4 regions of the Proteus appendicitidis genome follow, and region 3 is predicted to be linked to each of the others. Evidence: predicted binding sites of a transcription regulator. Region 3 holds the regulator's gene; each other region holds the start of a gene.
What was found. Region 3 encodes PurR, which represses purine synthesis genes. Its sites were predicted from a motif close to CANGCAAACGTTTGCNTG; they were not measured.
Positions count from the first base shown of each region.

Region 1: QQS39_RS02110 (NCS2 family permease) is a predicted target of PurR. The motif match lies at 1,763-1,780, and genes of this name have one in related genera.
Region 2: purM (phosphoribosylformylglycinamidine cyclo-ligase) is a predicted target of PurR. The motif match lies at 1,494-1,511, and genes of this name have one in related genera.
Region 4: rbsD (D-ribose pyranase) is a predicted target of PurR. The motif match lies at 1,883-1,900, and genes of this name have one in related genera.

Region 1 is NZ_CP127389.1:424,165-427,386, forward strand. It holds gene QQS39_RS02105 (MFS transporter) at 1-1,181, shown strand, start outside; gene QQS39_RS02110 (NCS2 family permease) at 1,928-3,222, shown strand, end outside.
Region 2 is NZ_CP127389.1:2,379,557-2,382,778, reverse strand. It holds gene purN (phosphoribosylglycinamide formyltransferase) at 1-377, opposite strand, end outside; gene purM (phosphoribosylformylglycinamidine cyclo-ligase) at 391-1,431, opposite strand; gene upp (uracil phosphoribosyltransferase) at 1,663-2,289, shown strand; gene uraA (uracil permease) at 2,398-3,222, shown strand, end outside.
Region 3 is NZ_CP127389.1:1,715,851-1,719,072, forward strand. It holds gene punR (DNA-binding transcriptional activator PunR) at 1-698, shown strand, start outside; gene purR (HTH-type transcriptional repressor PurR) at 725-1,750, opposite strand; gene cydH (cytochrome bd-I oxidase subunit CydH) at 2,019-2,102, shown strand; gene sodB (superoxide dismutase [Fe]) at 2,240-2,818, opposite strand; gene QQS39_RS07990 (sulfite exporter TauE/SafE family protein) at 3,102-3,222, opposite strand, start outside.
Region 4 is NZ_CP127389.1:779,479-782,700, reverse strand. It holds gene dxs (1-deoxy-D-xylulose-5-phosphate synthase) at 1-1,571, shown strand, start outside; gene rbsD (D-ribose pyranase) at 1,911-2,330, shown strand; gene rbsA (ribose ABC transporter ATP-binding protein RbsA) at 2,338-3,222, shown strand, end outside.

The sequences.
Region 1 (3,222 bases), 1.3 Mb from region 3:
ATCAAAATTATCGCCAATCTGAAGTTTTTGCGATAACAACTATCACGGTAAGTATTGGCGTTATCGGGATTGTTATCGGATTAACTATTCCTATGGTGGCACTGCGCCTTAATTTAGTGGGTATTAGTGAATCTATCATTGGGCTTATTTCCGCTGCACCCGCTATTGGGATGTTAATTATTTCGCCTTTTGCTCGGCGTATTGTGCAATGGATTGGCAAACGCTTTGCCATGTTATTAGCAACCATTGTTTCTGCGATAAGCCTATTACCATTAATGGGGAGCTTACCTTTAGAGTTGTTATTTCCTTTACGACTTATCACTGGGATTGCTAGTGGTGTGATGATTTGTTTAGGTGAGACGTGGATTAATGAGCTTTCGCCTGATAATAAACGAGGGCGAATTTTAGCGGTATATACGACGGTATTTACTATTAGCCAGTTATTAGGACCTTCAATTATTGCGCTTTATGGCGTCGCAGATAAGACACCTATTTTAATTAGTGTCTTTATTCATATTATCTCTATTGTCCTGTTTTTAATGATGGATCAGAAAACAGGCGATAAATTACCAAAAGATACGCAAGAGCCTAATTTTTCTATTATCCGCTTTGTTAAAGTCGCGCCAGCAATTTGCGGTGGCATTATTTTCTTTGCTTTTTTTGATGGAACCGTACTTTCTATGTTTCCTATTTATGGTCTAAGTATGGGACACACGGAAGCTATTGCCGCCATGATGATAAGCGCTATTTTAGCGGGTGATGCCATTATGCAAATGCCATTTGGCTGGCTTGCGGATCATATGAATAGAACACGGTTATATCGAATTTGTGGTGTAGTGACTTTACTAGCAAGCTTATTATTACCTATCACGATGTCTCATACATTTTTGATTTGGCCTTTATTGCTGGTATTGGGTGCAACAGCGGGTGCGATATACACCATTGCGTTGGTACAAATAGGGCAATATTTCTCAGGCAATGATCTCATGGTTGCTAATGCGTCGGCTGCGATGTTATGGGGAATAGGTAATTTATCAGGACCTTTGCTGGCTGGCGCGATGTCAGAAATTTCTTCATCTTCACTGCCATTCTTGTTGGTTGCTATGACAGGTTTATTCTTAGTGTCAACGATGGATCGTTGGAACTTAGGTGTTGAAGCACTCAATAGTAGCTCATCTTAATATTATGTTTTCTCTATCGTATTCCATTTAGGCTGAAAGGAATGCGATAGAGGAAGCCTTCCTTCTCTCGATTTCTAAATACTAAAAATTTATCTTATTGTTTTTTTTAAATGATTGTAATTATCTTTCGTAATTGTACTTATTTTAAAACTTATTAAGAATAATCTAGAAGTGCTTATGAAAAACGGAAAATTATTTGCTAAAACTGCGCCTATTCATCTAACGTTAGAAGTAGAAGATGACGTTATCTTCAGGTAAAAAATAATGAATACTGTAAATCGTTAATCGCCACACATTGGGAACGGGAGGTATTATTTATTTAAGTAACTTATTAAAGTTACTAATAATAGATAAATATACCTAGTTATCATAACGTTTAATATAAATTCAATAAAAACAATCAATTAAGTTATTTTTCTACTGTGAGATAAACATGATATTGGATGATTGTACAAAAGTAGAATGATGAGGAAAGTAGGTAACTGCTTTCCTCTTTTTCTTTTTTTCTAACTTTAAATTATCTTTTTATGACATTTTTATTAAAAATATATTTTTTCGCTTGATTCTTACCCTAAAAGCACCAGATAATCGTTTGCGTCAAATTCTCTCACTCAATCCACACGAAAAACCAAACGTTTGCTTTTGACTCCCTCTTAAGATTTTTTATCGATAAGAGGTTATTTTAATTGGTACGTAATCGTTTTCGTTTTTTGGAGAGTGAACCGTTTTTATGTCAGAGGAATGTAATGTCTGCTAATCAATCAGCAAGCACAGGTAAACTGGATAGCTATTTTCAACTTACAGCACGCGGCACAACTGTTCGCAAAGAAATGATCGCGGGTTTGACGACATTTCTGGCTATGGTGTATTCCGTTATTGTTGTTCCTAGCATGTTAGGGCAAGCCGGTTTTCCACATACAGCGGTTTTTATTGCAACCTGTTTAGTCGCGGGATTAGGCTCTCTTCTAATGGGATTGTGGGCAAACCTTCCTATGGCAATTGGCTGTGCTATTTCATTAACAGCATTTACCGCTTTTAGCTTGGTGTTGGGACAAAACATCTCTGTGCCCGTTGCATTAGGTGCCGTATTTTTAATGGGGTGTTTATTCACCGTTTTCTCACTAACGGGCATTCGCACTTGGATCTTAAAAAATATTCCAATTGGTATTGCACATGGTGCAGGAATAGGGATTGGGCTTTTTCTGCTTTTAATCGCAGCAAACAGTGTTGGATTAGTGGTTAAAAACCCATTTGATGGTTTACCTGTCGCAATGGGCAAATTTACCTCATTTTCTGTTCTGATGTCACTTGCAGGATTGGCCGCTATTTTCGGATTAGAAAAACGTAAAGTACCCGGTGGCGTGCTATTAGTGATTGTGGCGATTTCGATTATTGGTCTTATTTTTGATCCTAATGTGAAATATCAAGGCATCTTTAAAATGCCTCAATTAGGTGAAGAGGGGCTTTCTTTATTATTTGCAATGGATATTAAAGGTGCCTTACAGCCTTTAGTATTACCAAGTGTGCTTGCGTTAGTGATGACAGCCATTTTTGATGCCACAGGGACTATTCGTGCGGTTGCGGGTCAAGCAAATTTATTAGATAAACGCGGGCAAATTATTAATGGTGGAAAAGCGCTGACTTCTGACTCTGTCAGTAGCATTTTTGCCGGGGTTATTGGTGCAGCACCCGCCGCAGTTTATGTTGAATCAGCCGCAGGAACGGCTGCTGGTGGTAAAACAGGGTTAACTGCAACAGTAGTCGGTATTCTATTTTTACTGATCCTTTTCTTATCGCCTCTCTCTTATTTAGTTCCCGCTTATGCAACGGCACCTGCGTTAATGTATGTGGGTTTATTGATGTTAGGTAACGTTACTAAGTTAGATTTCAGTGATTTTGTTGATGCAATGTCAGGCATGGTATGTGCTGTATTTATTGTTTTAACCTGTAATATCGTCACTGGCATTATGTTAGGTTTCGGCTGTTTGGTTATTGGTCGTGTATTTGCAGGGGAATGGCGCAAACTCAATATTGGCACAGT
Region 2 (3,222 bases), 660 kb from region 3:
AAAACTTGGCGATGAGTGTGTAATCCGGGATATTTAGGCAGCAAAGAAGGATGGATGTTTAATAATTTATGCTGATAATGAGTCACAAAATCAGGCGATAAAATACGCATAAAACCGGCTAAAACGACGATATCGGGCTGATAAGCATCGATTTGTTCAATTAATGCTTTATCGTAATCGGCTCTATCATCATAGAGAGTCGGATCAACAAAGTATGCTGGAATATCAGCAAGTTTTGCCCGTTCAAGACCATACGCATTAGCTTTATTACTTAAGACAGCAACCACATTACCCGTGATTTTATTTGCCCTACAGGCGTCAATAATCGCCTGTAGGTTGCTGCCGTTTCCTGAGATGAGGACGACAATATTTTTCATTCACATGTTTTCATTAGTTAATAATAACTTGTGCTTCACCCGCAGCTTGTGGCGCAATTTCACCAATTAACCATGCGTTTTCACCACACTCAGCAAGATGTGCTAATGTTTTTTCAACGTCATTTGGGTTAACGGCGATTAATAAGCCAACGCCACAGTTAAAGGTGCGATACATTTCATGTGTGCTGACTTGTCCCGCATCTTGTAACCATTTAAAAACGGGTGGCCATTCCCAGCTTTTACTGTCAATACGCGCTTGCGTATTTTCAGGTAACACACGAGGAATATTTTCCCAGAATCCGCCACCTGTAATATGTGCCACAGCATGAATATTAATATTTTCAATTAATGACAGGAGTGATTTTACGTAAATACGAGTAGGCGCTAACAGATGATCAGCTAGTGATTTATCACCTAATGAGGTGTTTTCTGCATCTGTATTGCTGACTTCAAGAATTTTTCTGACTAATGAATAACCATTAGAATGAGGGCCACTTGATGCTAAAGCGATTAGCGCATCGCCAGCGTTAACTTTGCTACCATCGATAATTTCTGATTTTTCAACCACACCGACACAAAAGCCTGCGATATCATAATCATTACCGTGATACATTCCTGGCATTTCAGCCGTTTCACCACCGACTAACGCACAACCAGATTGCTTACAACCTTCTGCAATACCTGTTACTACGCGTGCTGCGGTATCGACATCTAATTTTCCTGTGGCATAGTAGTCAAGGAAGAAAAGGGGTTCTGCACCTTGAACAATTAAATCGTTGACACACATTGCGACTAAATCAATCCCGATGTCATCATGGCGATTTAAATCCATCGCAAGGCGAAGTTTAGTTCCTACGCCATCTGTGCCTGAAACTAAAATAGGTTCGCGGTATTTAGATGGGATTGCACAAAGTGCGCCAAAACCACCTAAACCCCCCATAACTTCAGGACGGCGGGTTTCTTTTACTACACCTTTGATACGATCGACTAAAGCATTACCTGCATCAATATCGACACCGGCATCTTTATAGCTGAGAGAGGATTTGTTAGTCACGTAGAGCCCTCACGGCAAGTTGCTGTTAAGAAAAAATGTGTGCGGATGCTATTCTAACAGGCAAAGCAAACGTTTGCGAGGATCTTCTTTATAGGTCACAATTATTCATGTTGGTGTGGTTAAAAGCTGTGCGTTTGATCAATATCAATAGAAAAACGATGGAATGTTGGCAAAAAAGCGGTATAATCTCGCGATTTTTTTGTCAGGCTGCGTCGTACATTAGGAGAAATTATGAAGATCGTTGAGGTAAAACACCCACTCATTCAACATAAATTGGGGCTGATGCGAGATCATGATATAAGCACTAAGCGCTTTCGTGAACTGGCTTCAGAAGTTTCCAGTCTACTGACGTATGAAGCTACCGCCGATTTAGAAACAGAGACGGTAACAATAGAAGGTTGGTGTGGTTCGGTAGAGATAGAACAGATTAAAGGAAAAAAAATCACAGTAGTTCCTATCCTCCGTGCAGGTATCGGGATGATGGACGGAGTATTAGAAAATATTCCTAGCGCCCGAATCAGTGTAGTTGGCGTTTACCGCGATGAAGAAACATTAAAACCTGTCCCTTACTTCCAGAAATTAGCATCCAATATTGAAGAGCGTATGGCTCTTGTTGTTGACCCTATGTTAGCAACAGGCGGCTCTATGATTGCCACAATTGATTTATTAAAAAATGCGGGCTGTACTTCAATTAAAGTATTAGTACTGGTTGCTGCTCCAGAAGGTATTAAGGCATTAGAAGAAGCTCATCCAGATGTGGAATTATATACTGCATCTATTGATAGCCATCTTAATGAGCACGGGTACATCGTTCCAGGTCTTGGCGATGCTGGTGATAAGATATTTGGTACAAAATAATAATTAAGCCGACTTTGATAGTCGGCTTTTTTTTGAACCTATTATCTTGTTTTATAGTAAAAAATATACAAACCAATTTCACATTCATATTAAAGAGAGGTCGTAAGCATGACTCGTCGTGCAATCGGGGTAGAAGAGCGCCCACCATTATTACAAACAATCCCGTTGAGTCTTCAACATCTGTTTGCAATGTTTGGCGCTACCGTACTTGTGCCTATTTTATTTAAAGTTAATCCGGCAACAATATTATTATTTAACGGGATCGGAACCCTGCTTTATCTCTTTATTTGTAAAGGACGCATTCCTGCTTATTTAGGTTCAAGTTTTGCGTTTATCTCACCTGTGCTTTTATTGTTACCTTTAGGGTATGAATTAGCACTTGGGGGATTCATCGTCTGTGGTGTGTTGTTTTGTATCGTTGCAGGTATTGTCAAAATAGCAGGGCGAGGCTGGATTAATGTGATGTTTCCGCCTGCGGCAATGGGCGCAATCGTTGCCGTCATCGGGCTGGAATTAGCAGGAACCGCTGCAGGAATGGCAGGATTATTACCAAGTGCAGATGCACCGGTCGATAGTCAAACACTGCTTATTTCTATGGTGACTTTAGGCGTGACTATCTTAGGCTCTGTGATGTTTAGAGGATTCCTTGCTATTATTCCTATTCTTATTGGGGTATTAGCTGGTTATGCACTCTCTTTCTTCTTGGGCGTTGTTGATATTACTCCTATTAAAGAAGCAAACTGGTTTGCATTACCGACATTCTATTCACCGCGTTTTGAATGGAGTGCTATCTTTATTATCCTACCTGCCGCATTAGTGGTTATTGCTGAGCACGTTGGACACCTCGTTGTCACAGCAAATATTGTGCAACGCGATTTAATGAAAAACCCAGGTTTGCATCGTTCTATGTTCGCAAACGGTTTCTCTACCATT
Region 3 (3,222 bases):
CACGATCTGTTATCAAAAAAATGAATGACACTCGGCATCTTTGTCAACAAGTTTCTAATGGGTGGCGCGGTCAATTTAGTATAGCAGTTGATGGCATTGTTAAACCTGAAAGAACACAACAACTTATTCTCGATTTCTACCGCCATTTTCCTGATATTGAGCTGTATGTCTACCCTGAAGTGTTTAATGGCGTATGGGACTCTTTAGTTAATGGTCGTGTTGATTTAGCAATTGGTGCAACAAGAGCCTCACCAATTGGTGAACGTTATAGTTTTAGAGATATGGGATTTATGCCTTGGCGCTGCGTTTGCCATGTTGATCACCCTTTAGCGAAAGCACAACATCCATTAACGGATGATGAGATGCGCCCTTATCCTAGTTTATGTTTAGAAGATACCTCACGCAGTTTACCAAAGCGTGACACTTGGGCGCTCAATAATCAGCGTAGAATGGTTGTCCCGACATGGGATATGGGGCTTGAATGCTTGTTAGCGGGATTATGCGTAGGAATGGTGCCTTGGCACCGCGCTGAGCCTTTAATTGAACAAGGTAAGCTGGTTACTTTACAACTAGCACAACCATTGCCAGACAGCCCATGCTGCCTGACGTGGGTAGATAAAAGTGAATCACCCGCTTTGACATGGTTGCTAGATTATCTTGGAGATAGCCAAACCTTAAATGAGGAATGGCTTCGCTAGAAATCAGATAGCTGAATAAATCTGAATTAACGACGGTAGTCAATAAAAGGACCGTCAGCAACTGAACGGCGCTCAACTAATCGTGGATGAACTTCGATTGTTTGGGCGTCTTCGCGTTTATTGACGATGCGATCAAGCAACATTGATAATGCCATTTGACCTAAACGTTCTTTTGGCTGGTGGACGGTCGTTAGTGCGGGTGTAAAATAACGTGCATTACGAATATTGTCGTAACCCACAATAGAAATATCGAAAGGAACGCGCAGACCAAGTTCATCCGCAGCACAAATTGCGCCCATCGCCATCACATCACCACCACAAAAAACAGCAGTAGGGCGATGTTTTTGATTTAGCATTTGGTACATGGCTTTATAACCCGACTCTGGCTCAAAGTCGCCTTGTACAATCCACTCATCTTTTACTGTGATTTTTGCTTCTTCCATGGCTTTTAAGAAACCTTGTAAGCGACCACCACCAGTATTACGTTCTAATGGACCAGGAATAATACCAATATCACGATGACCACGCTCAATAAGGTAACGACCTGCAATATAACCACCATGGAAAGCATTATCGATAATGGTATCTGTAAAGTCACCACGCGCTTTGCCCCAATCCATGACAACCATTGGAATATTACGATAGCCCTCTAAAAGTGTAAGAAGGTGATCGGGATATTCAGAACACATGACTAACAATCCATCAACACGTTTTTGTGCCAGCATCGCTAAATAGGCTTTTTGTTTATCAAGGTTATTATGTGAATTACATAAAATCAGTGTGTAGCCTTTGCTATAACAACTATTTTCAACCGCTTCAATCACTTCAGCAAAGTAAGGAGCCTCACTGGACGTGGCTAACAGGCCAATAGATTTGGTGTGATTGACTTTTAAACTACGCGCAACGGCACTAGGCGAATAATTTAATTCTTTTATAGCGGCCCAAACTGCTGCCCGTGTGTTCTCAGCAACAAAACGTGTTTTGTTGATCACATGAGAAACAGTCGTGGTTGATACGCCTGCGCGTTTTGCCACGTCTTTTATTGTTGCCATGGTGTGGAAAACTCCTGACCTTCATTGGTCTCTTTTATCTAATTTTATGGTTTAACTGCCAGTATAGTCATACATAGGGCAAACACTGGCAATAATTTAGCGATTAGCTGTGAATTTTGTATGATCTAGCTCAAAAGTGAAAGTATTAATCAATGTTATAAATTGTGCACTGGTCGCTATTTTAGCAAATATTGATATGTAATAATAATTAACCATGACAATGTTATGGTTAAAAATGTGTATTATAATCATTTTGAGGGAGAAATAGATGGATACGGATCTGAAATTTGGTTTGAGTACAGCAGTAGCAGCGCTTGTTATGATCGTTTTATTTTCGACTATGTTGTTCTAATCACCGCTTTATAAAATATCCGATCAATTTAAATAATAGATTATCGAATATCTGAATATAACAAAGGGCTGAAGGCCCTTTGTTATTTTGTCACCAAAAATGAATCTCAATCACTCACCTTTGATTATCACGCTCTATTAAGCAAGGTTAGCTTCAACAAATGACCAGTTAACTAATGCCCAGAACTCTTCTAAATATTTAACGCGCGCATTACGGTAGTCGATGTAGTATGCATGTTCCCATACGTCTACTGTTAACAGTGGTTTGTCTGCGCCTGAAACTGGCGTTGCAGCATTAGACGTATTAACAATTGCAACTGAACCGTCGGCTTTTTTAACTAACCAAGTCCAACCTGAACCGAAGTTTTTAGCTGCCGCATCATTAAATTGCTTTTTGAACTCTTCAAAAGAGCCAAATGCTTTGTTGATAGCATCAGCAATTTTACCTGTTGGTGCGCCGCCTGCGTTTGGTGCTAAGCAGTTCCAGTAGAAAGTGTGGTTCCATACTTGAGCAGCATTATTAAAGATACCACCATCAGTAGATTTGATGATTTCTTCTAAGGATTTGCTTTCTAAATCAGTACCTTTAACCAGATTATTTAAATTGGTTACATAGGTTTGGTGGTGTTTGCCGTAGTGATATTCTAAAGTTTCTTTAGAGATGTGTGGCTCAAGAGCATCTAACGCATAAGGTAATTTTGGTAATTCGAAAGACATTGCGTACTCCTTTAAACTATCTATTTCGGGTTTTGTGCCTAAAATCATTCCATCAAAATCATTTGAATTGATAGAATGAGGCAAATGAATCACTAAGTTGTTACTATTTTGCTAATTATTTTAACAAAAATCTGTTGAAATAACAGCTAAATATCTTTTATCTATAGATATAAGCCATATAGATTAATTATACTCATAAGAGTATATCCCTCAGAGTTACTCGTAAAGCAGTAAAATATTGACTGTGATCAGAGTCGGTATCTTCTAATTGTATATTTTCTGCTTACTCCATTATTAGTGTATACATCATTTTCACGACCACTAAGAATAAGAATAGTGCAAATATTTGGCGAACTCTTGGAATAGGCAGGCGATAAGCAACTTTTACGCCGACAGGGGCGAAG
Region 4 (3,222 bases), 940 kb from region 3:
GTCAAAAGAATGGGTTACACCCCTTTCCTTGGCGTGAAGAGAGCGAATACGACAAACTTTGTGTCGGTCACTCTTCAACCTCTATCAGTGCTGGTTTAGGTATGGCTGTCGCCGCCGAACAAGAAAAGCTGAACAGAAAAACAGTTTGTGTGATTGGTGATGGTGCAATTACTGCGGGTATGGCTTTTGAAGCAATGAATCACGCAGGGGATATTGAACCAGATATGCTCGTTGTACTTAATGACAATGAGATGTCAATTTCAGAAAACGTTGGTGCATTGAATAATCACCTTGCACAATTGTTGTCTGGCAAACTGTATACCACCTTGCGTGAAGGTGGAAAAAAAGTCTTTTCTGGTATTCCACCCATTAAGGAATTACTGAAAAAGACCGAAGAACATATTAAAGGTATGGTTGTTCCAGGCACTATGTTCGAAGAGTTGGGCTTCAACTATATCGGCCCTGTTGATGGTCATGATGTTATTGCGTTAGTACAAACACTCGCCAATATGCGTGATCTAAAAGGTCCTCAGCTTCTGCATATTATGACTAAAAAAGGTCGTGGCTATGCCCCTGCAGAGCGTGATCCTATTAGCTGGCACGCTGTACCTAAGTTTGATCCACAAGCTGGTACATTACCTAAAAGCCCGAATGCACGACCTACATTTTCCAAAATTTTTGGTGACTGGCTATGTGAAGAAGCCTTAACCGATCCAAAACTCATGGCGATTACCCCGGCTATGCGTGAAGGCTCTGGTATGGTGCGTTTTTCAAAAGAATACCCATCACAATACTTTGATGTTGCGATCGCAGAACAACATGCCGTTACCTTTGCAGCAGGTTTAGCTATTGGTGGTTATAAGCCGATTGTTGCGATCTACTCAACATTCTTACAACGCGCCTACGACCAAGTGATCCACGACATTGCCATTCAAAAACTCCCTGTTTTATTTGCTATCGATCGTGGTGGTATTGTGGGCGCAGATGGGCAAACTCACCAAGGTGCTTTTGACCTCTCATTCTTACGCTGCATTCCTAATATGGTCATTATGGCACCAAGTGATGAAAATGAGTGTCGCCAAATGCTTCATACCGGTTATCACTATCAAGATGGCCCTGTTGCCGTACGCTATCCAAGAGGCTCTAGTGTTGGGGCGCAATTGCAACCACTGAATCCACTGCCTATGGGTAAAGGCATTATTCGTCGCCAAGGCAAAGGCATCGCAATTTTGAACTTTGGTACATTACTACCAGAAGCGTTAGAAGTGGCTGAAAAACTTGATGCAACTGTAGCTGATATGCGTTTTATTAAGCCTCTTGATAAATCACTTATCCTTTCTCTGGCTGAACAGCATGATATGTTGGTAACACTGGAAGAGAATGCCATTATGGGTGGTGCTGGCAGTGGTGTTAATGAATTACTCATGCAAGAGCGTTGCTTAGTACCTGTCTTAAACTTAGGTATACCTGATCTGTTTGTACCACAAGGTGGACAAGAAGAGATCAGATCTGACTTAGGATTAGATGCAGCAGGTATTGAGAAATCGATTAAAGCTTATCAAGATAACTGATTGAATTAAAATGATTAAAAAACCTCTCCTAATTAAATACAGGAGAGGTTAATATATTTTCTAAGCTGTCTTTTATATACTGGTTTACGTCTTCATACCCCATATTGCCGCCCCATTACAATCTTGTTAGCCATCACATTTTTATGTAATTCACTGAAAATAACCACTTCCCTTCTTGAATCCATTCAGCGTTAATTTATTCAATCAGTTAGATTTTTCTTTCTTTTTGCCTGCCAACGAAACGTTTCGATCACGCTCACAATCTGAATAAATCAGACTTGTTTTCCCACCTTTCTTTTCTACTATGTAGACAGCGAAACGTTTCGCTGAGGAGGGAACATGAAAAAAGGTGTATTACTTAATAGTCCTATTTCGAGCGTCATTTCACGTTTAGGGCACACTGACAAAATCACTATTGCAGATGCCGGATTGCCTATTCCCCCCTCTGTTGAACGTATTGATCTTGCTCTTACTCAGGGTATTCCTGACTTTATGTCAGTCTTGCAAACCGTTACTCATGAAATGCAAATCGAAGCGGTGATGCTGGCGGAAGAAATTAAAACCATCAATCCTTCTCTGTTTAATGAAATCATCTCTTACCTTCATTTATTAGAACAAGAGCAGAAGAAACCTATTCAAATCATATATGTTTCACATGAAGCATTTAAAAAGCAACTCACTGAAAATAGAGCTGTTATCAGAACCGGTGAATGTACGCCTTATGCCAATATTGTGTTGTTTTCTGGTGTGACTTTTTGAGGGCAATATGAAACCTTTACTTGAACTTAAAGATATTGATAAGTCATTCCCCGGTGTAAAAGCACTATCAGGTGCAACTTTGCGAATTTACCCTGGCCGAGTAATGGCTTTAGTCGGTGAAAACGGGGCAGGCAAATCAACACTGATGAAAGTACTCACTGGGATCTATAAAAAAGATGCTGGCGAAGTGATTTATCAAGGTGAAAGTTGTGCTTTCAATGGTCCCAAATCTTCCCAAGAAGCAGGAATAGGTATTATTCATCAAGAGCTTAACCTTATTCCAGAATTAACCATCGCAGAAAATATCTTCTTAGGTCGTGAGTTTACACGCGCTTTTGGCGCTATAGATTGGAAGAAAATGTATGCAGAGGCTGATAAGTTATTAGCCCGATTAAACCTTGCTTACAGTAGTCATCGTTTAGTGTCTGAATTATCGATTGGTGATCAGCAAATGGTTGAAATCGCCAAAGTGCTTAGCTTTGGTTCCAAAGTGATTATTATGGATGAACCCACGGATGCCTTAACGGATACTGAAACAGAATCGCTGTTTAGTGTTATTCGTGAGCTAAGAGATCAAGGCTGTGGCATTGTTTATATCTCACACCGCTTAAAAGAGATCTTTGAGATTTGTGATGATGTAACAGTGTTGCGAGACGGTCAGTTTATTGGTGAAAAACCTGTTGCCTCATTAAAAGAAGACACTCTGATTGAAATGATGGTGGGCCGTAAGTTAGAAGACCAATACCCCCGTATTAATATCCCTCAAGGAAAAACCAAACTTAACGTCATTAACCTCAGTGGTGAAGATGTTCACGATGTTAGTTTCTCATTACATGAAAGCGAAATTCTAGGTATCTCAGGATTAATGGGCGCTGGTCGTACTGAGTTAATG